Regions from separate parts of the Heyndrickxia sp. FSL W8-0496 genome, predicted to be linked through region 2. Evidence: riboswitches for the same ligand, from Rfam matches in the RefSeq annotation. Region 2 holds a riboswitch; each other region holds the start of a gene.
What was found. A riboswitch is a leader RNA that binds a small molecule or an ion and turns the genes downstream of it on or off. The one in region 2 is predicted to bind cobalamin.
Positions count from the first base shown of each region.

Region 1: linked by a shared signal. The riboswitch ahead of NST63_RS01430 (hypothetical protein) and the one ahead of NST63_RS21925 (ABC transporter substrate-binding protein) in region 2 are both predicted to bind cobalamin.
Region 3: linked by a shared signal. The riboswitch ahead of NST63_RS14900 (acyl-CoA thioesterase) and the one ahead of NST63_RS21925 (ABC transporter substrate-binding protein) in region 2 are both predicted to bind cobalamin.
Region 4: linked by a shared signal. The riboswitch ahead of NST63_RS11275 (ribonucleoside-diphosphate reductase subunit alpha) and the one ahead of NST63_RS21925 (ABC transporter substrate-binding protein) in region 2 are both predicted to bind cobalamin.

Region 1 is NZ_JBBOXX010000001.1:240,926-247,058, reverse strand. Features, by position in the region: gene NST63_RS01440 (hypothetical protein) at 1-267, opposite strand, end outside; gene aspS (aspartate--tRNA(Asn) ligase) at 520-1,806, opposite strand; T-box leader at 1,866-2,080, opposite strand; cobalamin riboswitch at 2,190-2,382, shown strand; gene NST63_RS01430 (hypothetical protein) at 2,613-3,158, shown strand; gene NST63_RS01425 (ABC transporter substrate-binding protein) at 3,160-4,104, shown strand; gene NST63_RS01420 (GNAT family N-acetyltransferase) at 4,505-5,017, opposite strand; partial or broken gene NST63_RS01415 (PTS fructose transporter subunit IIABC) at 5,443-6,133, opposite strand, start outside.
Region 2 is NZ_JBBOXX010000001.1:4,310,806-4,316,938, reverse strand. Features, by position in the region: gene NST63_RS21935 (bifunctional 3-deoxy-7-phosphoheptulonate synthase/chorismate mutase) at 1-1,054, shown strand, start outside; gene NST63_RS21930 (sodium-dependent transporter) at 1,150-2,499, shown strand; cobalamin riboswitch at 2,587-2,774, shown strand; gene NST63_RS21925 (ABC transporter substrate-binding protein) at 3,044-4,012, shown strand; gene NST63_RS21920 (cob(I)yrinic acid a,c-diamide adenosyltransferase) at 4,041-4,637, shown strand; gene NST63_RS21915 (FecCD family ABC transporter permease) at 4,742-5,791, shown strand; gene NST63_RS21910 (adenosylcobinamide amidohydrolase) at 5,795-6,133, shown strand, end outside.
Region 3 is NZ_JBBOXX010000001.1:2,932,836-2,938,968, reverse strand. Features, by position in the region: gene NST63_RS14915 (LysR family transcriptional regulator) at 1-116, shown strand, start outside; gene NST63_RS14910 (MFS transporter) at 170-1,381, shown strand; gene NST63_RS14905 (MgtC/SapB family protein) at 1,641-2,312, shown strand; cobalamin riboswitch at 2,422-2,603, shown strand; gene NST63_RS14900 (acyl-CoA thioesterase) at 2,851-3,288, shown strand; gene NST63_RS14895 (thiol-disulfide oxidoreductase DCC family protein) at 3,364-3,756, opposite strand; gene NST63_RS14890 (GbsR/MarR family transcriptional regulator) at 3,949-4,503, opposite strand; gene NST63_RS14885 (betaine/proline/choline family ABC transporter ATP-binding protein) at 4,810-5,961, shown strand; gene NST63_RS14880 (ABC transporter permease) at 5,973-6,133, shown strand, end outside.
Region 4 is NZ_JBBOXX010000001.1:2,225,463-2,231,595, forward strand. Features, by position in the region: gene NST63_RS11270 (ribonucleotide-diphosphate reductase subunit beta) at 1-798, opposite strand, end outside; gene NST63_RS11275 (ribonucleoside-diphosphate reductase subunit alpha) at 815-3,073, opposite strand; cobalamin riboswitch at 3,246-3,430, opposite strand; gene NST63_RS11280 (hypothetical protein) at 3,551-4,609, opposite strand; gene NST63_RS11285 (hypothetical protein) at 4,988-5,113, shown strand; gene NST63_RS11290 (response regulator transcription factor) at 5,153-5,833, shown strand; gene NST63_RS11295 (HAMP domain-containing sensor histidine kinase) at 5,830-6,133, shown strand, end outside.

The DNA.
Region 1 (6,133 bases), 4.1 Mb from region 2:
TAGTTCAAACATCTGGACAAACTCATTAATGACCATTTCCACTGCCTTTAGTTCACCAACTATAATTGGATTAATTGTTTGAAGTTCCGGTGTTTCTAATTGTTGCTTTAAAGTATCACGCTTAAGACTCATCATTTCTAAAAATGCGACGGCTCTGCCTCTGCGGAACGTTTTTGCTCCTTGATGAACATGTTTCTCTTTTCGCTTATGCCCCTCACCATGGTGATGTCTATCTTTGCCACGACCTCTATATCCTTCATTTCTCATAAAAACTCTCCTTCCTGTATACATCTGTATACATTTTATATTCCTATTGTATACAAATGTATACAGAAAGTCAACAAAACATTTAATAATGTGTAAGCACTCTAACGGTGAGATTAACTCAACAAATTTTCAAGTTTACCCCCATTATTCAAATAAAAAAGGCTGCCATTTCTGGCAACCAACCTTGGGAGAATCCTCGTCCTTATATATTTCCCCCTCCCTTACACTGTTATTAAGACCATTGATTTTGCTCTAAGGTATAAGTCTCTCAAGATCCCTAGGAAATGCTGTCGCCCCCCTAATATTTCCTACTCCTGTCATATTTGCTGTCAATCTCTCTAGTCCAATGGCGAATCCACCATGTGGAGGTACACCATATTTAAACATTTCAATATATGAGGCAAAATCATTTGGATTTAATCCTTTACCTGAGAATGACTGTAACAGCATTTCATAATCATGGATACGAAGCCCACCAGAAGTAATTTCTAAGCCTTTGTACAATAAATCATAGGATTCTGTTAATCCTGAATCATTACTAGGCATCGTGTACATTGGACGTGTTTCACATGGATAATTGGTAATAAAGACAAATTCACTATTATATTTTTCTCTTACGTATTCACCTATTAATCGTTCTCCTTCGGAATCTAGGTCCCCTTCAGGAGATGCTTTTTGATATTGACTACTTAGTATTTCCTGTGCTTCATAAAGAGTTAAGCCTGGAATCTCAGTTATTAACGGAAGTTTAACATCAAGAATTTCTAACTCCCGTTTACAATGGTCATTTACACGTGAGATCATATATTTAAGTACATCTGTTTCCCATTCCATAATTTCTTTTACATCGTCAATAAATCCTATTTCAACATCAAGAGAAACATATTCATTTAAATGTCTTGATGAATGATGTGCTTCTGCTCGAAATACCTGCCCAATTTCAAAAACACGTTCGAAACCACTTGCTACCATCATTTGTTTATAAAATTGAGGTGATTGTGCTAAATGGGCGTTTTTCCCAAAATAATTTAGGCTAAATACATTTGCTCCTCCTTCTGCACCCTGAGAGACAATTTTTGGTGTAAAAATACGTGTAAATCCATGTGATGTAAAAAAATCGCCAAATGACTGTGATAATACACTTTGAATTTTAAAAATGGCTTGATTTTTTTCATGTCTTAAAGATAAGGTACGGTAGTTAAGAAGATGATCCATTCCTGCTTTCAATTCCGATTGATTGATTTCTAACGGGATCGCCTTCTGACATTTATTGATCACTCTAATGTTTCTCACATGTATTTCTACGCCTAATTTTTGTTTCTTTGATTCAACAACGTCCCCGATTATCTCAACAATCGATTCGTTTTCTACTCGGAAATTTAACCATTCTTTCTCCAAAATACATTGAATAATTCCACCTCTATCACGAAGTAACAGGAAGGTAACTTTTGATAAATAACGTTGTTTATGAACCCAACCCGATAATTTTACCGTTTCCCCAACCTTATAAGGCGTTTCTGTCGTTACTATTCGAATCATTTTGACTTCCTCCTTTTCATTAATAAAGAATCAAATAAAAAAATTCGCCCCTATATAAACATAGGGACGAATGTATTCCGTGGTACCACCCAGATTGCCTTTTTATCAGCCTCTCATGCCACATAACGAGTGGTACCGTCTGATTCTACTCTGCCTTTAAGCATTTCTTTCAGCACTTACGGATGTCACCATGATAACCTTGATGCGTTTTTCCACCAACCAAACGCTCTCTATAATCAAGGACTTATCATTTCCTTCCGGTCATTGATTTCCATATTTTGATTGTAGAAGATTATATATTTACGAAAAGAAAATGTCAACCTATTCAGAGTTTAAAAAAATGCTTCATTATTCAATCTCTTCATTGTACACTGGAAGTAAGTGAATACCTGCAGAGAATAGGTTGCTAATTTATTAGCATTAATAGGGAATTCGGTGTGATACCGAAGCTGTTTCCGCAACTGTAAGTGCCGATGAAATAAGAAGTAAACCACTGTTTGAAACATCGAAAACGGGAAGGTTCTTAAAGTAAAATGACGCACAAGCCAGGAGACCTGCCTATTCTTGAACGTAACATGCTCTTCGGAAGATAAGAGATTTTATGGCAGCTCGATTGGTTCTTCATATCGTTTAATAAAGGATCATTTTCCCGCCGGCCAAATTCTATCTGGACGGTTTTTTTGTGTTCAATTTTACAAATATATTGATCTCCTCGTTATGAAACGATATAGATCGAAACCAGACGAATTTTTTCTGAAGTGTTATGAGGTAAACATTTAAAATATTTAAGATTAGGAGAAAAAGACATGGTAAAAAAAGACTTACGTTATTTATGCTATCCCTTTATGCGCGAATCCGCTTCAACCGTTGATTTCGAAATTAGAACAGATTCATTAACAACGCGTATTGGACAAGCTGCTTCCTTAACAAAGGATATTCCTATTGTTTATGAAGATTTAATGTACTTGCTTCCAATGGCCTATCATCTAAATGGATCTGTACGCGGAAAGCTTGCCATTAGCGAGGATGATTTAATTCGTCTAAGCAGCATGTATGATTTCTATGTTGCGGAAACAGATGGTCGCATTGATCGGTTTGTACTTCCACAAGGGACGGCTGCTGCATGTGCTCTACATGTATGTAGAAGTGAGGCAAAAAAGTCCGTTCGTGCTTTACATAAGGTAAGTCTTGAAAGAGAGGTTCCGGATATCTTATTCAATTATACGAATCTACTAGCTAATGTCCTTTTTTACATGGCGGTCTATGTAAACAAGGATAAAGGTGTTGAAGAAATCCAATTTGTCAGTAAATCTTATCCAACAAGACCGATAAAAAAGAAAGTAGGGAAATAACTTGAAGAAATATCATTTGTTTCATTGGCTAACAGCTATAATGTTGATCATTTTCTTAGCAGGCTGCCAATCCAATCAGAGCAGCAATGAACCTAAAAAAGAGGATACACCTGAACAAGTAAAAGCGTATACCGTGAAGGATGATACTGGCAAGGAAATTTCCTTCAAAAAAGCTCCTGAAACGGTTATTTCATTGCAGCCTAGTAATACTGAAATTCTTTTTGCACTTGGAGCTGGAGATAAAGTAATTGGCGCAACGGAATATGATAATTATCCAGAGCAAGCAAGTAAAATTGAACGTGTATCGGACTCTGTTACCATTAATACAGAAAAAATTATTGCACTAAAACCAGATATTGTCATTGCTTATACAATCGGAGATGAAAATGCCTTAAAACCAATTGAAGATGCAGGTATTCCTGTATTTGTCATACAATCTGCTTCTTCCTTTGAGGATGTTTATGGTGATATCCAACAAATTTCAGAAGTAATGGGTGTGAAAGAAAAAGGGGAAGAACTTATTACCAATATTCGCACTCATATAAATGATATCGAAAATAAATTAAAAAATATCGAAAAACCAAAACGCGTATATTTTGAAATAAGCCCATCTCCTGATATTTATTCAACAGGCAGAAACACATTCCAACAAAAAATCCTCCAAACAGCTGGTGTAGAAAATATCTTTGGGAATCAAGAAGGTTGGATCAAGGTTTCAGAAGAGACAGTCATCAAGCAGAATCCTGAAATCATTGCAACAACTGTCGATTATATCGAAGGCCCTGTAGCAGAAATCAAAGCTCGTAAAGGATGGGAAACCATAGAGGCGATTAAAAAGGACAGAGTATACCAATTAGACTCGGATATCATGTCACGCCCAGGTCCAAGAATTGCTGAAGCGGTTGAATTAGTTGCAAAAATGGCGTACCCAGAATATTTTAAATGAGACTAAAGCTGGAGTGTTGATCACTCCAGCTTTTATCTTTAGCTATTATCAGTATAATACTTTCATTATTCATGAAAAAACATTATAAAGATATCCGATCGACATAGAGAATAGTAGTGAGCCAAAACCGAATCTATCTAATATATTTCTCGGCTTTACCTCCTTGTTTAACAAATTTCGATTTTGCAGGAAGAATAATTTTAAAAAAAGATAGACTCTTTTCTAAAACATTGTTGCTATTTAAGTATGGTTTTAACAAATAATTATCAGCTGAAGACCGCTACACCTTCACTTCACTAAGAAAAGAGCTCCAAACTTTATATGAATCGCTGAATCTTTTACACAAGCAACAAACGATACGAAAACAGTCTAAAGGTAAAACGAATCCTAAAAAGCTTTTTTAATTTAGCTCTTTTATAAATAGTTTTAATGGATCAGCATCTTGAGATAATTTCGTTACTGAGTCAAAATGAAATCCTAATTTTAATAAAAGATTTTCTGATGCATGATTATCGGTAGTTGTAATGGCTGCGAGCCTACTTATATTTAATTCGGCTTTTGCATAGATCATGACTGCCCGAGCTGATTCATATCCATACCCTTTACCTGTAAAGTCTTTCAAAAAAGCAAAACCCAAATCAACATCCTCTAATCCATTTCTCTTAACCAAGCCACACATCCCAATAGGTATTCCATATTCTTTTAAAATCACTAAATACAAACCAAATCCCAAATCATTATACATTTTTATAAGGCTATGCTCGATATACTTTTTTGCATCCTCAATGGTTTTAATCCCTTTGTCTCCGATATATTTGATCCAATCAGGCTCATTAAGGAGATTGAAAATAAACTCAGCATCATCTTCTGTAAATCTTCGAAGTAATAATCTTTCTGTTTCGATCATCATTATCACCTTTTCTTCGAAAAAATATAATTTACGAGTATTAGATATTTATGTTTGGTTCTATCGTTGTAAAACATTCTTAAGAACTAAATATTGATAAGACAAAATAAGCATACTATAAGTGCATAGACCATCTACCAATGATAATAATATAATACGATTTTGTATATCTTAACATTGTAAAGCCACATGGCAAACTAGGAAAAAACGTTTATTCTATCATTATATCGATGAGGAAATATAATACCCCAACCCTTTTCAGAAGTAGCTCAGCTTGTTTTCATACCGTTGTCTGTTTATTTAGCTTCTACTGGTAAACTATTTGTATAAAATTAAAGATTTTTAGCGCATAAAAAAGAGAGTATACTCCTTTCTATATTGAAAGAAGTATCTCTCTTCATTTTCTTTACTTAATTTATGATTTTAGCTTTTTATTGGCGTGATTCTGTTAAAGGCTTTTTTAAGACTCCTATTAACACGGCCGAAACAATTGCCCCAATGACAACCGCAAGCAAATATAGAAGCCAGCTACCCTCAACTAGTGGAAATACGAAAACTCCACCGTGTGGTGCGCGAAGTCCAATATGAAACATCATTGACAAGCCTCCCGCAACAGCTGAACCTACCATTAAAGAAGGGATCACTCGAATTGGATCAGCAGCTGCAAATGGTATGGCACCTTCGGTTATAAAAGATAGTCCCATAATATAGTTTACTTTACCTGCATCTCTGTCCTGCTTGCTAAATTTATGCTTAAATAAAGTAGTCGCAATAGCAATACCTAATGGAGGAACCATCCCTGCTGCCATAATTGCTGCCATTGGCTCGTAGACCCCGCTTGCAATTAATCCAGTACCGAATAAGTAAGCAGCTTTGTTTACAGGGCCCCCCATATCAATAGCCATCATTAATCCTAATACTATTCCTAACAATACTGCATTTCCTGTACCCAGACCTGTAAGCCAGTTAGAAATTGCTGTATTTAATGCACTCAATGGATTATTAACGACAAAATGCATGATAAAACCTGTAACAGCAATACCTAATAACGGAAATAACAAAATAGTTTTGATTCCTTCTAAAGAACTAGGAAGTCCAGCCAATACCTTTTTTAATCCAACA
Region 2 (6,133 bases):
ATTACGTCAAAAGGTGGATGAAATTAATACACAGCTTCTGCACCTATTAAATGAACGTGCAAAGGTAGTCCAAGAAATAGGTCAGTTGAAAAAAATACAAGGTACAAAGCGGTTTGATCCGGTACGTGAACGAGAGGTCCTTGATATGATTGCAGAACAGAATGAAGGACCGTTTGAAACAACGACTCTACAGCATATTTTTAAGACGATTTTTAAAGCGAGTCTTGAATTACAGGAGGATGATAATCGAAAAGCATTACTTGTTTCCCGGAAAAAGAAGCAAGAAAATACAATTGTTGATATTAAAGGAGAAAAATTAGGAAGTGGATTACAAACATTTATTATGGGGCCTTGTGCAGTAGAAAGTAAGGAACAAGTAAGACAAGTTGCAGAAGCTATGAAGGAGCAAGGCATAAAATTAATGCGTGGAGGAGCCTTTAAACCAAGAACTTCTCCATATGATTTTCAAGGCTTAGGGGTTGAGGGTCTGCAAATATTACGAGAGGTTGCGGATGAATATGATTTAGCAGTTATTAGTGAAATACTCAATCCGAATGATGTGGAAATCTCTCTTGAATATGTTGATGTGATCCAAATTGGAGCGAGGAATATGCAGAATTTTGATTTACTACGTGCAGTTGGAAGAGTAAATAAGCCTGTTTTATTAAAAAGGGGATTGGCTGCAACCATTGATGAATTTGTTCATGCGGCTGAATACATTATTTCACAAGGAAATGACCAAATTATTTTATGTGAGCGGGGAATTCGTACGTACGAAAAAGCAACTCGGAATACCCTTGATATTTCAGCTGTTCCGATTTTGAAGAAGGAAACTCATTTACCAGTAGTGGTAGACGTTACCCATTCAACAGGACGAAAAGACTTGCTTCTTCCAACGGCCAAAGCTGCATTAGCAATTGGGGCAGACGCAGTCATGGCTGAGGTTCACCCTGATCCTGCTGTTGCTTTATCGGATTCCGCCCAGCAAATGGACATTCCACAATTCCATTCATTTATGGATGAATTAAAGGGGTTTAAAAACAAACTTGCTTAAAGCAAAAGCGTAGCTGTCTATTAAGGGGTCTAACCCCTTAATGACAACTAAAAACGAGAATATAGGAAACATAGTTGTTTACATCTGAGAGGAGAATGAGTGTGAGTCAGCAAGAACAGTGGTCATCAAAACTTGGCTTTATATTAGCTGCAGCAGGGTCAGCAATAGGTTTAGGAGCAATTTGGAAATTCCCTTATATCGCAGGTCAAAATGGGGGAGGAGCTTTCTTTCTAATTTTTATTCTATTTACATTATTACTAGGACTTCCATTGCTTTTAGCGGAATTCTCCATTGGTAGATTAACACAAGAAAATGCAGTGGATTCGTATCGAAAAATAGCACCAAAAGCGAAATGGCACTGGATAGGGATTTTAGGTATGATTGCGTGTTTTATTTTACTTTCTTTCTATAGTGTCATTGGTGGTTGGATTATTATTTATTTATACAAGGCGATTACCGGTCAGTTAAACGGTCTTTCCTCTGATCAATATACACAAGTATTTGGGGACACAATTTCTGATCCAATTATTAGTTTAATCGTGCAATTATTATTTATTCTAATGACGATTGTTGTTGTTGCAAGAGGGGTTCAAAAAGGGATTGAACAAGCAAGTAAGATTATGATGCCAGCATTATTTATACTATTTATATTATTAGTTATTCGTTCAATTACCTTAGATGGTGCAATGGCTGGTATATCCTTTTTACTGCAACCGGACTTTTCAAAATTAACTTCAAAAACGATCTTGGAAGCCATGGGGCAATCATTCTTTACGTTAAGTGTAGGTGTTTCAGTAATGGTGACGTATAGTTCGTATTTACCGAAAAATCAAAGCTTACCCCGTTCAGCTTTTTCTATTGTAGGAATGAATTTAGTCATTGTACTTTTAGCTGGTTTAGCAATCTTTCCAGCAGTATTTGCTTTAGGATTGGAGCCGGGGGCAGGACCTGTACTGTTATTTAATGTACTTCCAACAGTCTTCAGCCAGTTACCGCTTGGAATGCTTTTCTTTATAGCATTTTTAATTTTATTCCTTTTTGCGGCATTAACATCAGCTTTTTCTATGCTTGAAATTATTGTGTCTGTGATCACTAAAAAGGATATAAAAGGACGTAAAAAATGGTCATGGATCATCGGAATTGCCATCTTTATTTTTGGTATTCCATCTGCCCTTTCATACGGAGCGTTAGGTGATGTTACTCTTTTTGGTAAAACATTTTTCGATTTAATGGATTATACCGTTAGTAATATTTTAATGCCGCTTGGAGCCCTTCTTATCGCTATTTTTGTACCACTTAAAGTGAAGAAATCCGTTCTTTACGAGGAATTAAAACAAGGGAGCGGTCTTAAAAGAGGACTGTTCGAAGCTTGGTATTTCCTCATACGTTTTGTTGCACCCGTTTTAATTTTTGTTGTCATGTTAGATGTGCTGGGAGTTTGGTAGTTCTGTAAATCATTTATAAGCATAAAATTTTTCAGGATAGTCATCCATATGTCTTTCCTGTATAATTGTTAATGGTTGAAAATTTAATATATTGCAACGAAAACAGGTACTTTCTATGTGAAGGTTTAAAAGGGAAGTTTGGTGTAATTCCAACGCGGTCCCGCCACTGTAAATGGGAGCAAACTGTAATATCCACTTTATCCATTAAAGGATAAGGGAAGGTACAGGGAGCAATGATCATGAGCCAGGAGACCTGCCTGTTTTTTGAGTGCACCAGTTTGCCTACGAGGATAGGGGGGTGTTGACGAAACGTTTTTTAGCGTGCATGATTTGCTATTATACCGTTTTACATATGACATCTCTTTGGTTAGAGATGTTTTTTTTAGGTCTTTTTCATAAAAGATATGAACGAATGTATTTTTTCTTCCTTCTACATTAATTATGGAGGATAAAGGAAGAAAATATTCAATTTTTAAAATATGTAATAATCTTTGTGAAAATGGCCATCTTTATGACTATTTTAAATGTAAAAAGGAGTTTACAAATGAAAAAGCTATTAAGATTTATACCTATTTTTTTACTAATTTTTATTTTGGCTGCATGTGGTACACAGCAGGATAGTGAAAAGAAAGTTAGTGATAATAAGCAGGAGACTAAGCAACAAGACCAAGCTTTTCCCGTAACAATTACGGATGGAACCGATAAAAAAATCACTATTGATAAGAAGCCAGAGAAAATTGTTTCCCTTCTTCCAAGTAATACAGAAACAGCCTTTGCCCTTGGGTTAGATAAAGAAATTGTTGGTGTCTCGGATTTTGACAATTATCCCGAACAGGTGCAGTCAAAGGAAAAAGTTGGTGGACAAGAATTCAATGTTGAAAAAATAATTTCTTTAAAACCTGATATTGTTTTAGCTGATGCTTCCCAGGCTCATAATTCTAAGGATGGATTAAAGCAATTAGAGGATTCAGGAATTAAGGTTATTGCTGTCAATAATGCAAGTTCATTTGCAGATACGTATAAAACGATTGAAATGATTGGTGCAGCAACTGGAACAAAGGAAAAAGCGGATGAAATTGTCGATGGAATGAAAGCAAAAGTTGAAGAAATTAAAGAAAAGGCGGCAGGAATTTCTAAGGAAGAGCAACCAAATGTATGGATGGAAATCTCTGCTCCACCAGATATTTATACAGCAGGTTCAGGTACCTTCATGAATGAAATGCTAGAAATGCTTGGCGCCAAAAATATTGCAGCTGCTGAAGAAGGATGGCCGAAATATTCGGAAGAAGCAGCAGTAAAAGCAAATCCGGATGTAATGATCATAACATATGGTTATTATGTAAAGGACGCAGTAGAACAAGCCTATAGCCGTAAAGGGTGGGAAGAAGTATCCGCTATTAAAAATAAACGGGTATATAGTGTCGATTCTGACAAAGTGTCAAGACCAGGTCCACGTCTTGTGGAAGGTTTAGAGGAAATGGCAAAGGCGATATATCCCGATACATTTAAATAAGTGAAGATAAGAGTGAGGAGGAAATATTGTGAGAATCTATACGAGAACAGGTGACAAGGGGCAAACAAGTATCATCGGTGGTAGAGTAGATAAAGATGATTTAAGGGTACAAGCTTATGGAACAGTGGATGAAGTGAATTGTTTTGTTGGACAAGCGATGGCTGAATTGGATCCCGATCTTTTTTCTGACGTACTTGATGATCTTGAAAAAATTCAACATGAATTATTTGATTGTGGAGGGGATCTAGCGACAAAATCAGCTAAACGCCCTTACAAGCTTCAACAAGACATGATCGATTATCTTGAAGAGAAGATTGATGAGTATATCGCCAGTACACCTGAATTGGAACGCTTTATTTTACCTGGTGGGACAAAAGCGGCTGCTTCTATTCATATAGCAAGAACAGTTACAAGACGTGCTGAGCGTCTAGTTGTTAGTTTCTCAAAAGCTGAAGAAATTGTTCCTCCACTCGCTCAAATGTATTTGAATCGTTTGTCGGATTATTTTTTTGCTCTTGCAAGAGTAATTAATCACCGATCAGGAAAAAAAGATGTAGAATATATTCGAAGTGCCAAGGTTTTTCGTGACGGCAAAAGAAAAGAGAACAAAACAGAAGAAAATTGATTGATAGAAATAGGGGCTGTCTAAAGGCACAGGGGGTCTGTCTCCTTTTTAGACAGTCCTTTTTCAAATGTACTAAAAGGAGTTGAAAGAGACTGCAGAAGCCAATGACTATTCGGTATCTACGGAAGAATAATTATTTTCCTTATCTATTTGGAGTGGTTTTTTTAAGTTTTTCTATTTTAATAGGTATTTCCATTGGTTCGGTAACGGTGCCAATGAAGGATATCATCCAAATCATCGGAGCCGCTATTTTCCACTTTCCATTAAGTGATAAAATAGATGCGATGAATACGAATATTGTTTTAGATATTCGACTGCCTCGTGTAATATTGGCAGGGCTAGTTGGTGCTTCATTATCGATTGCAGGTGCGGCATTTCAAGGGTTGCTTCGAAATCCTTTAGCAGACCCATATACTTTAGGGGTGTCGTCTGGAGCCTCTGTTGGAGCAGTTGCAACATTATTCTTTCATTTATCTATACCATTCATCGGAATACTTACATTGCCATTAATGAGCATAATTGGTTCATTTATTACGATATTTAGTGTTTTATTTTTTGCAAAAAAAATTGAGAGATCAATGAAAGTAGAAACAATTATATTAACTGGCATTATATTTAGTTCATTTTTTAGTTCGTTTATTTCCTTAATCATTGCTTTAACAGGCGATGAGTTAAGACAAATCATTGGTTGGCTACTTGGAAGTGTATCTATGCGAGGGTGGAGTTATGTATATATTATTATTCCATTCTTTCTTATAGGTTCAATATTATTATTAATGAATGTGAAAGAGCTTAATGCGATGTCATTAGGTGAAGAACGTGCCCAACATCTGGGGGTTAATGTTGAAAAGCGAAAGCTTCTTATTCTAATTGCTGGATCAATATTAACTGGTGCTGCCGTTTCAGTTTCAGGTGCGATTGGTTTTGTTGGATTAGTGATTCCTCATTTAATACGGATTATTCGTGGACCTAATCATAAAGGATTACTACCATTATCGCTACTCTTTGGAGCAGGGTTTTTAATTATAGCAGACTTAGTGTCACGAACGATTATTCAGCCATCAGAACTTCCAATTGGTGTGATTACCGCTTTAATTGGTGCTCCTGTCTTTGCATGGATTTTAATGAATAGTAAACGAAGAAGAAGAGGGTAGAGTATGTTAACGTTACAAAATGTAGCCGGAGGATATAATGGGCATAAAATAGTTAAGGACCTTAGTTTTCAGGTACATGAAGGTGAATTTTTTGGAATCCTAGGTCCGAATGGCAGTGGAAAAACAACGTTACTAAAAATGATTAGTGGGACATTACCTTTGATTGAAGGCTCGATACACTTAAAAGATCAGCTGCTTTCTACGTATTCTCCTAAAGAATTGGCAACCATAATCGCAGTTCTTCCTCAGCTCACAGGTGAATCCTTTTCTTATACTGTAGAAGAAGTTGTTGTTCTCGGACGTTACGCGCATCAAAAAGGTTTGTTTCAATCAATGAGTTCA
Region 3 (6,133 bases), 1.4 Mb from region 2:
TTATCCATCCCATCTGTGAAAGGACAATTGGTATTGCTTGGAAAGAAGGGCGCTATATATCACCCGTTACTAAGAGGTTCATTGAATATGTAAAAAATAAAGTTAAGATCGATTAAATAGTTCATAACCTCAAAAAGACATTGGTAGTTATAAAGGAGTAAGACGCATCATGAGTTATATAAAACGTGGAACAAAAAGTTTTCGAATGGCCAATTTAGCTTTGTTTGCTGGAGGGTTTAATACATTTGCGATCCTTTGGAGTACACAGCCATTACTTCCTGAAATAGCAAATGAGTTCCACATTTCACCTGCGGTTTCTAGTTTAACTTTATCATCTACTACGATTGCATTAGCAATAAGTATGCTAGTAGTTGGCTCGTTATCAGAAGTATTCGGAAGAAAATCGGTCATGACCATCTCCCTAATAGCATCATCGATTTTAGCTATAATTACAGCATTAAGTCCAAACTTTCATTTATTACTTCTTTGTAGAATATTACAGGGAATAGTTCTAGCGGGGTTGCCAGCCATCGCAATGGCGTATTTAGGTGAGGAAATCGACCCTAAGAGCTTAGGGATGGCAATGGGATTATACATTAGTGGAAACTCAATCGGTGGTATGGGAGGACGAATTATTAGTGGAGTATTGACCGATTATTTTAATTGGCATATTGCCCTTATTGGTATTGGTATTATTAGTTTAATGGCAAGTTTATTATTTTGGTTTACATTACCAACATCAGCTCATTTCCAACCGCGTAAGTTTGCTGTTGTTAAATTAGGAAAATCTTTAATTAGTCAATTTAATGAGCCAGGATTAATCTATTTATTTGGGACTGGATTTCTATTAATGGGAAGCTTTGTATCACTTTATAATTATATTGGCTTTCAATTAATTGCTCCTCCGTATTCATTAAGTCAGACAATCGTCGGTTTTATTTTTATTGTATATATTGTTGGAACGTTTAGTTCGACATGGATGGGAATGCTTGCTGATCAGCATGGTAGACGAAAGATATTGCAATTATCTTTATTAATTTTGTTAATTGGAGCATGTATCACGTTAAATACAAATCTTTGGTTAAAAATTATTGGAATAGCCGTTTTTACCTTTGGATTTTTTGCAGGACACTCCATTGCAAGTGGCTGGGTTGGCAAATTATCGACACATGATAAAGCACAAGCCTCTTCACTTTATTTATTTTTTTACTATATAGGTTCAAGTATAGGTGGTACGGTGGGAGGTATGTTCTATAGTGATTTTGGTTGGATTGGTGTAATAGTAATGATTATAGTCTTTACAATTATTGCAATAGGATTATCTGTGCGTTTAGGAACGATTGCCAAAAGAAAATTGCAACTTTCATCGCATAAGTTATAAATTAAAGGCAGGATTTCTATTTAAAGAGCTGCAACTTAGATCGAGTGTATATTTTTATACACTCGTTTTTTTATTTTTTAAGTAGGATAAACTAATAAAACATATATAAATAGAAATAATGTTTAACTTAATGGTGTGACTTAGCTTTGCTAGTGAGAATGAAACCTAATCAAACCTTTAGAAAGGAAAAATGGATGTATGTTAGATTTGTAATAGCATAATCATCAAAGCCATACATTAATGGGGAAAGGGGTTATATATAATGATAGAGCTTGAATTAATTGCAAGACTTGTAATTGCGGGGATATTGGGAGCACTTGTCGGATTTGAAAGAGAAAAGCGTTATAAAGAAGCAGGATTACGTACCCATTTCCTTGTGGCCGTCGGAAGTGCATTAGCAATGATCGTTTCAAAATATGCATTTTTTGATGTTGTAAATAGTGGAACAATTGAATTAGACCCAAGCCGAATTGCGGCAGGAGTCATCAGTGGAGTTGGTTTCTTAGGTGCAGGTACCATTCTTATACAACGTCAATCCGTTCATGGGTTAACAACTGCAGCTGGACTTTGGTCAACAGCTGGAATTGGATTAGCGATAGGTGCAGGCATGTATATTGTAAGTATTTTTGGAACGCTCTTAGTATTAATTGCTTTAGAAATTTTAAGTAGATTATTTCAACCAGTTTTTCCGAAGTTCCATAAATTAACGATTCATGTTCGAACAAATGAAGCGATTTCTGCGGCACTCATTATTTTATCCGAAAATCATTTAGATGTGAAATCGTACCAGGTAAAAGTAACGTCGGTTGATAATCATCCACTTTTTGTCGTGGATTTACAATTAAAATCAAAGAAGTTGAAGAAAAAGGAGACTGAAATATTAAAAATGTTGCAAACGATTCCTGAACTGGAAAGTATAAAATTTGATTAAGCAACAGAAAGAGAACAAATCGTTCAATATTTTTCAACTTAATCTTTAAAATTATAAATTGTAAGTCAATTCATAATATATTATGATAATTCTATACTACTATAGTGAAATATTTGCCGATAAATATGGTGTTTGCCAAAAATGAAAAGGGAATCTGGTGAAATTCCAGAACTGTACCCGCAACTGTAAGTGTTGACGAAATAAGGATAACCACTGTCCAATTTTGGATGGGAAGGACTTAAAGTAGAATGATACACGAGTCAGGAGACCTGCCATATTTATAGCGACTTATTTTCCTCGGGAGTTGGGAAGATTCGTACATTGGTAGATTAATAGACAATTAATGATTTGGTCTGTTCTGCTATCAGCGTATTTTATTTTTAGGACTGGCTAACAATATGTGATTTACCATTTAAGATAGGTAAAACATCTATTTTATGTTAGGGGTATGTCTTAAGAAAAATGGTCAGTACCTTTTATTTTAATTTCTTCTCTCCTGTACTTCATAGTGGTAAATATACATGAAAGTGGAGAAATGATGGAGAAAACAATTTCTGTAAATGTATCAAGGACCTATCAAACTAAACTTGTATTACCTCCAGATACGAACCATATGGAAACTATTTTTGGAGGAACCATCTTATCGTATATTGATGAAATTGCTGCTATTTCAGCAATGAAGCACTCTCGAAAAGTGGTAGTAACTGCGTCAATCGATGCTGTTCATTTTGTTTCCTCTGCAAAAGTTGGCGACATTTTGACTTTGGAGGCATTTGTCCTTTCAACTGGGAGGACATCAATGAAGGTTTATGTAAAGGTCGAGTGTGAGAATTTAGAGGAGGAAGAAAAACGATTAACAACTACATCCACCTTAACAATGGTAGCACTTGATGAAAACGGAAAACCGACACCAGTGCCAAAAGTGATGCTGGAAGCTGATTGGGAAAAAGAGTTATTACTCAAAAAGCAGCCTTAAATGATTGTATAAAAATGGAGTCGTTCTTTACATTTATAAGACGACCCCATTTTATTTTTTCATACTGATAGGTTACTATACTAAGAATCTTTCCTGATCTTCCTTAGATGGGATCATACAGCTATCCCTTTTACCAAACCACCGATAACGATTTTTCGCGATCATATCGTATATCCAATTTCTTATTGGATGTGGGATGATTCGAAAAGCATATCCCCATTTCCATAATCCATTAAGACTTCGGCAAACACGTAATGCCGCTTCCGATTTTGTGTATAATTTGCCATCCTCAATAAGTACAAAGCTGTCAAGTGAGCTGTTTACTCCATACTCCGTTAATAATTTCGCCCCAACTTCGCTTTGAAGGGAAGCAAATTTAAAATATTTATTTTGGTCCCTTTTTATTATAAATTGTACGCTTCCATTGCAAAAATTACATACTCCATCAAATAATATAATTCCAGTCAATTGGTCACCTTCTTTTATAGGATGAAAGGAAATAATGAGAGTGAAAAATTTTATAACGTTTATATTTATTTAACTTAGTAAAAAAGCTTAATAAAAAGCAGTAGATTTTTACATGAAAACTACTGCTTGAAATATTTTCTATGTTTTATTTCAATATAAAAAGGGTATATTACCACGGAGCTTTTATGTTAATTATTTTCCTCTCCATTCAGTGGTTTTCGGCACATGCTCGAATATTTCACCACTTTCAAAAAAGTCAACTAAACGAGTAAGCCATTGATAATAATCCGACCAAATTTTCATTTCCTTTAATAATTCATTGATTTGATCTTCTGCTTCCTGTGATAATTCTTCATTATCTTTTAACATCAGCAGCTCACGTGTTAATTTTTTTTCAAAAATTTTATTGCGGTTAATCGTTTTTCTCCAATTTGATGTGAAAATTGAAATAAAGGTTTCGTAATAATCTGTTTCTACATCATAAATATCTTTACGAACCCCTTTTTCAAAAACTTTTTCAGCAATATTAATATCTAGCATCTCTCTAACAACCTGACTCATTCTTGTTTTACTCATTCCAGTTGCAGTGGATAGCTCATCTAATGTCATTGGTTTTCTATTCATATAAATAATACCAAGAATACGACCGACTGTAGGGGAAACTCCATACGTCTTCATATTATCAGCAATTTTTTCAATATATTGTTCCTTAGCTTGATCAATGACTCGCAAGTGCTTTTCTTCCATAGGTAGTTTGCTCCTTTAATTACCTCATATACAAAGTCAATGTATCATATATCCAATGAAAAATAAAATCTTTTCTGAATGAGGAAATGAAAGCAATAAGGAGAAATAGTAAGAAATGAGAGGATGATAGTTTTAATCTATTTATATTAATGTAAAATTGATGCAATATATGCAATCTATAAACTTTTTATTTTACAAACTTTACGTTATACTTAAATAGTGACATATACGAAAAAAATTGCATAGTATACCAAATGGTTAATTGTTCCAACTGTTTCATTGGTAAAATTACGGAGGTGTATCGATTTGTTAAAATTTGATCATGTTACAAAGATATATAAGGGAGGAAAAAAAGCGGTAGATGATTTAAATCTTGAATTTAAATCAGGAGAATTTATCGTTTTTATCGGTCCAAGTGGTTGTGGGAAAACAACGACGATGAAAATGATTAACCGTTTAATAGAACCAACAAGTGGAAGTATTTATATTAATGGAAAAAATATTTTAGAAAAAGATCCCGTACAACTTAGACGTGAAATTGGTTACGTCATTCAACAAATAGGTTTATTCCCTCATATGACCATTCAACAAAATATATCACTTATTCCAAAACTATTAAAATGGCCGGAAGAAAAGCGCCGTGATCGAGCAAAAGAACTGCTCAAACTTGTAAATATGACAGAAGATTATTTAGATCGCTATCCACATGAACTAAGTGGTGGACAGCAGCAAAGAATCGGGGTACTAAGGGCTCTAGCTGCAGACCAGCCATTAATCTTAATGGATGAACCATTTGGTGCATTGGATCCTATTACAAGAGATTCATTGCAAGATGAATTCAAAAAATTACAGAAATCATTAGGAAAAACAATTGTTTTCGTTACGCATGATATGGACGAAGCACTAAAATTGGCAGATCAGATTGTTATTATGCGTGATGGGAAATTAGTCCAAGTAGGGTCTCCTGATGAAATATTACGTGAACCTGCGAATGATTTTGTTGAAGAATTCATTGGAAAGGAACGTTTACTTCAAGCGCGGCCAAATATTCAAACCGTTGAGCAAATAATGAATTCGAAACCAATAACCATTACGGAAGATAAGTCATTATCCGAAGCTATTCAAATTATGAAAGACCGCAGAGTCGATTCTCTTTTAGTCATTGATCGTTATCAATTATTAAAAGGTTATATAGATGTAGAGATGATCGATCAAAACCGTAAAAAAACGAATCTAGTTGCTGATGTACTTGAAACCGAAACCTTAGCTGTGCAAAAAGATACATTAGTGCGAGATACGGTTCGAAAAATTTTAAAAAGGGGAATGAAATACGTACCGGTTGTAGATGAGCGGAAACGACTTGTTGGAATCGTAACTAGAGCTAGTCTGGTCGATATTGTCTATGATTCTATCTGGGGAGAAACAGATGAAGAAATCCATTCAAAACATGTAGGATAGGAGGGAGTTTGATGGATAGCATTATTCATTTTATAAGTAGCAACTGGAGTGAATTACTGTTTAAAACATGGCAGCATTTCTATATATCAATCATTGCCGTTTTTCTTGGGATTATAGTTGCTGTACCACTTGGTATTGCTTTAACAAGAGTGCCAAAGGTAGCAGGTTTCGT
Region 4 (6,133 bases), 2.1 Mb from region 2:
TCTTGCCCATTCGATTTCTAATTTCGCTGCCTTTTTAAAGGTATCTTCAACGAAAGCTTTTAACTCCTCATTATCATATTCCGGATATTCTACCAATACTTCTTTAAAGATCTTTACAAATAAATCAACATGTAATTGTTCATCGCGATTAATATAATTAATCATCGTTGACGTTGCGACCATTTTTTGATTTCGTGCAAGATTATAGAAAAAGGAAAAACCTGAATAAAAAAAGAGACCTTCTAATATCACATCAAAAACAATAGATTTTAATAGGTTTTCTACACTTGGACTTGTCGCGAAAGCTGCATAGCCATTTGTAACAAATTCATTCCGCTTTTCTAAAACTGGTTCCGTTCTCCAAAATTCAAATACTTCATCCTGGACATGCTTTGGGACAATACTAGATAAAACATATGAATAGGAATGATTATGAATAACTTCTTGCTGGGCCAAAATAATCATTAGCGCATTTAAGCTAGAATCTGTTAAGTAATCGGCTACTTTGCCTGCGTAATCGGTTTGAATACTATCTAATAAAGCTAATAAACCAATGATTTTTAAGAAGGCATCCTGCTCATCTTTTGATAAAGTTGGGAACTGTTTTATATCTTGGGACATATTTATTTCAAACGGTGTCCAAAAATTTCCTAGCATTTTCTTATATTTAGGATAGGCCCAAGAAAAGCGGACATCATCCCAATTAAGTATATTGGAGCATCTTCCATTAATGATTGATGTTGATCGGTTTGGTGCTGTATTATCAATGATCTTGCGTGTTTGTAGATTATTAGACATTCATTTTTCTCCTTTCTTAACTTGAACAAGAATCACAATCTTCTAATGTTGTAGAGGTAGAGCGTAAATAATAGCTAGTTTTTAAACCAGCTTTCCAAGCATGAAGATGTAAATCTAATAGCTCCTTCGCCTGAACGGTATTTTGAACATAAAGATTAAATGATATGGATTGATCAATATGTCTTTGTCTGGCTTCATTTTGCCGGATACTCCAATGCTGATCAATGAAATAGGCAGATTTATAATACCAAGTTGTCTCTGCATTTAGATCCGGAGCGGTTACAGGGATTTTATAATCCTTTTTTTCTTCTGAATAAAACTTTTGAAAAATTGGATCAATGCTTGCAGAGCTTCCTGCTATTAATGATGTTGATGAGTTAGGAGCAACTGCCATTAGGTAGCCATTTCTTATCCCGAATTTTTGGATATCTTGGAATAATCGTAACCAGGGATGGGAGCTTTCAGTGTTAAAATATCCTCTGGAATTAAAATAAGAACCAGTTTCCCAATCCGATCCGTGGAACAGCTCATATGCGCCCTTTTCTTGTGCTAATAACATGCTAGCTTTAATCGTTAAAAAGGCAATTTTTTCATATAGTTTATCTGCATATTCAATTGCCTCTTCACTTTCCCACGAAATTTTCTCTAAAGCTAGTAAATGATGCCAACCAAATGTTCCTAATCCTATTGCACGATATTTTTTGTTCGTTAATTGTGCTTGTAGGACAGGGATTGTATTTAAATCAATGACATTATCTAGCATCCGAACTTGAATTGGGATAAGTTTTTCAAGAACATCATCTTTCACTGCCTTAGCTAAATGAATTGATGATAAGTTACATACAACAAAATCTCCAGGCTGTTTTTCAATCATGATTTTCCCATCCTCAGTGTATTGGCTAATCATCGTTGTTGGGCTTTGATTTTGCATAATTTCTGTACATAAATTACTAGAATAGATCATACCTTGATGCTTATTTGGATTTTTTCGATTCACTTCATCACGATAAAACATGAAGGGACCACCTGATTCAAGTTGGCTTTTCATGATTCTCTTCATCAATTCAATCGCAGGTATACTCGTTTTCGTCAGGGAAGGGTGGTTAACGCATTCCCAGTACTTCTCTCTAAAGCTTCCTTTGCCTTTTTGTTCATCATAATAATCCTCTAGAGAAAAACCTAGAGTTTGTCTTACCTCATGTGGATCAAACAAATACCAATTTTCACGAGCCTCTACTTGTTCCATAAATAAATCTGGAAGACAAACACCATGAAAGAGATCATGTGTACGTAATCGTTCGTCCCCATTATTTAATTTAGAATCTAGAAAGGAAGTAATATCCTTATGCCATACATCTAAGTAAACACAAATAGCTCCTTTTCTTTGCCCTAATTGATCCACACTCACTGCAATATTATTTAATTGCTTCATCCAAGGAAGTACTCCAGAGGAAGCACCACTAAATCCTTTAATCGCACTGCCACGACTGCGAATTTTTCCTAAATAAACACCAATACCTCCTCCATTTTTTGATAGATTAGCAATATCAGTATGACTATCAAAGATGGCTTGTAAACTATCATCAACAGTATCGATAAAACAGCTCGATAATTGCCCGTAATTTTTTCCTGCATTAGATAGTGTAGGTGTAGCGACAGTCATGTAAAGATTACTTAATGCCCAGTAGGCGTCTTTGACCAACTGAATACGATTCTCAATAGGTTCATTTTGCATTAAATGCATCGAAATAATCATCCAACGTTCTTGCGGTAACTCAAACACTCTTTTTTTGTGGTCGGTTGCCAAATATCTATCAGCTAACGTGCGTATACCAATATATGTAAAAAGTTCATCCTTTGTCGGATCAATAAAGGATTCAAACAAATGAATGTGATCCTTTGTATACTTATTTAATAATTCTCTTGAATATATACCATCTTTTGTAAGACGAACAATTAATTCAAATAAGTTTCCATATTTATTTTGGAATAAGTATTCACGTGTTTGTGAAGCTTTGTAATATAGATGTTCCATAAATAGTTTAGATGCATGATATGTCCAATTAGGATTTTCTGCGTTTATGTTTGACAAACATTCTAGAATGATTTGATTTACCCATTCATCCTCGGATAGCCATGGTTTATGCTCAAATAAATTTTTACCAAACAACAAGATCGATTTTAGATCATCGTTTTTTGTATCAGAACCATCTAATATTTGTAATATGTGATTCATCCATTCCGTCATTTCAGCACCCTTTGTTAATAGAGTCATTTTTTTCCCTCCAATAGATAATGTGACTTTTAATAAACTTGTCTAAAAAAAGCCATAAAAAAAGATCCGTCACAAGTAATTTGAGCGGATCAAACGATAGGAAAAGATGTAAAAAAATAAAAGCTAAAAAAACTCTCACTATCGTTTCATCTTCTCAATCCCCGAAGAAATTTGAAACTTTCAAGAAAAGGCAGGTCTCCTGACTTATGTGCAGCCTACTTAAGAACCTTCCCATATCAATTTAGATACAGTGGTTAGTCTTGTTCGTTCACAAATACAGTTGCGGGGACAGTTCCGGAGTCAAACCGGATTCCCTATTAAGTCCAGTAAATGGACACCTTCTCTTGAAATAATTCAATATTTAGTTTCGAAAATATAATATACAACTATATATTGTGTTTTATCATAGCATATTCGATGCTTTCATGACAATATATATCTATTAAATACTCAAATTAAAATAGGAACCTGATAATACTATGATTCTATTTTGTTCATTAATGTGCTTAAAAATAATTGAGGATCATCAACACGTAAATGAACAGTATTTACTTTTTTTGTCATCCCATATAAGTAAGATGCCTGAATTGTGTCCTTTAAAATTATTTCTATTTGTGGCTTTTCCTTGATAAAGTCAGAAGGAGCTGCATCAAAAATAGAAGCTAGTTCCTGCTTGGAAAGAGGAGTGGAACGAGTGTACTCATTGACGGAAAGAATAAGTTTTAAAGGAATATCTATTTTCTTCATGATCCCTGTTTGCAGAATAAGGTTTTGATCCGATAACAAATAAGGGCATAATCTAACTGCTTGTATTTCGGCAAGCAACATGAATAAACCGTATATATTAATCACAAGAGCGATTATTGCTATGATTGGACTCCACTGATGTAATAAAAAGTGAAAGCCTATAGATTCAATAATTAGAGCATGTATGATCATGATATTTAATGCGATCGTACTTGTCTTTTGATGGTATGAAAATGCCTTGAAGTGTATATGACTGGGTCTTTTTTTCCATGCAAACAAACTATAATAAAAAACGGAGATTTCTGAGATAAGAATATATAGAAATTTTGAAGGCTTAAAATGGGTGAGTAAGGAATTTTCTAATCGATCCTTAAAAAAAGGAATCCGCTCTTTTTCTGATTTAAATGTGTCTATAACTAAAGGTAGTCTTTTTAATAATAATGCTATTAAAACCAATTCAAAAATAATGAAAGCGCCTTCTACAGCAAATAAAATGTATTTTGCAGCGGATAATGTTTGAAAATAAGTTGCGGGAATAATAAGCCATGCAGCAACATACCCAGCACCTATAAATGCAAAGAGATATTTAATGGAGAGGCGTCTTCTAATAATAAGGAAATATGCTAGTATGGGAATTGTAACAATAAAGTCTAAAAAGGAACTAATAGTGATCATGGGTGTAATTGGTTGTGCGAATTCGACCCTATATAGTGAAAAATTCGCAAGCAATATCAAGGTAGCTAAAAGAACGAACCAAACCCAACTTTGATTACTTATTCGTAATGTCATTTTCCAAACCTCCTTGATCTGTTTACCTTAATTATACATAAATTGTTATTTTAACAACTTATAGATAAATACTAAAATATGAACGTTTTCTTAACAATATTTATATTGAATGATGAGAAAAATACATTTTCTCATGAATTTTTAATCTTTCTTTCATGAGTCTTTAGTAATTATTATGTACCATTGATTTTGCGTTAAAGGGACATTACATAGTTGTTACCCATTACTATGGTTAGTTCTTTTTATACTCATTATAAAGTTCTTTCTTTAATTCCGGCTAATATAGCCGGTTATTTTTTTTCTTTTTATTATCTTTTTCTCATCTGATTTTCATCTATGCTTTGTATGATATGTATATCTTAAAGGAGGCGCATCATTATGTGGATACGATTTATTCCCATCGTATTTTTTAGTGCAACAGCGATTATGTTATTTGCCTTTCAATCAGTTGAAATAGTCCATGCGGTAATGGATTTAATTTTTTCTAAAACTCGTATAAAATAAGAAGAGTAAGAAAACTTGTTAGATGAAGCAGGTGTTCAAATGAAAAGGATATTAATTATAGAAGATGAAAAGAATTTAGCAAGATTTATTGAACTTGAACTCAAATATGAAGGCTATGAGGTAAAGGTGGCTAATGATGGCCGTGAAGGTTTGCAATCGGCTCTTCAAGAAGATTGGGATGTTGTTTTACTTGATTTAATGCTCCCTAGCTTAAATGGAATGGAAGTTTGTCGAAGATTACGACAGGAGAAAGATACACCAATTATAATGATAACAGCACGTGATAGTGTGATAGATCGTGTTTCTGGCTTAGATCATGGAGCAGATGATTATATTGTCAAGCCCTTTGCCATTGAAGAATTATTAGCTCGATTACGTTCGATTTTTAGAAGAATTGAAATACATGATCCGAAAATCCAACTTACCTCTTATACTTTTCGTGATTTGTTCGTGGAGAAAGAAAGTCGTATCGTAAAGAAGAATGACAAAATTATCGATGTGACAAAAAGAGAATATGATTTGCTTTTGACCTTATTAGAGAATAAAAATATTGTGATGACGAGAGAAGTATTATTGAATAAAGTATGGGGCTATGAAACTGAAGTTGAAACGAATGTCGTAGACGTATATATTCGTTATTTGCGAAATAAAATTGATAATCCTGGCGAAGAAAGTTATATTCAAACTGTGCGAGGAACAGGGTATGTGATGCGTGAATGAAGCGTATAAAAAATTGGTATCGAGGTCAATCCTTGAAGGTAAAATGGTCAATAGGAACAAGTGCGGCCATTTTTTTTGCATTTTTCTTTTTTAGTTTTATTCAATATCATGTAGTTAGTCAATGGATGCTTCATGAAGAAAAAAATAATATTTCCCAAGCATTGGATGAAATATCGATCTTTGTAAAGCAGGGTGGTAATTTTGCAGATAACGAAGAAATAAGGAATCAAATCTATGAAAAAGATTTAACGATTCAGATTTTTGATGCCAAAGGAAATAAAGTAACTATTAAAAATCCAG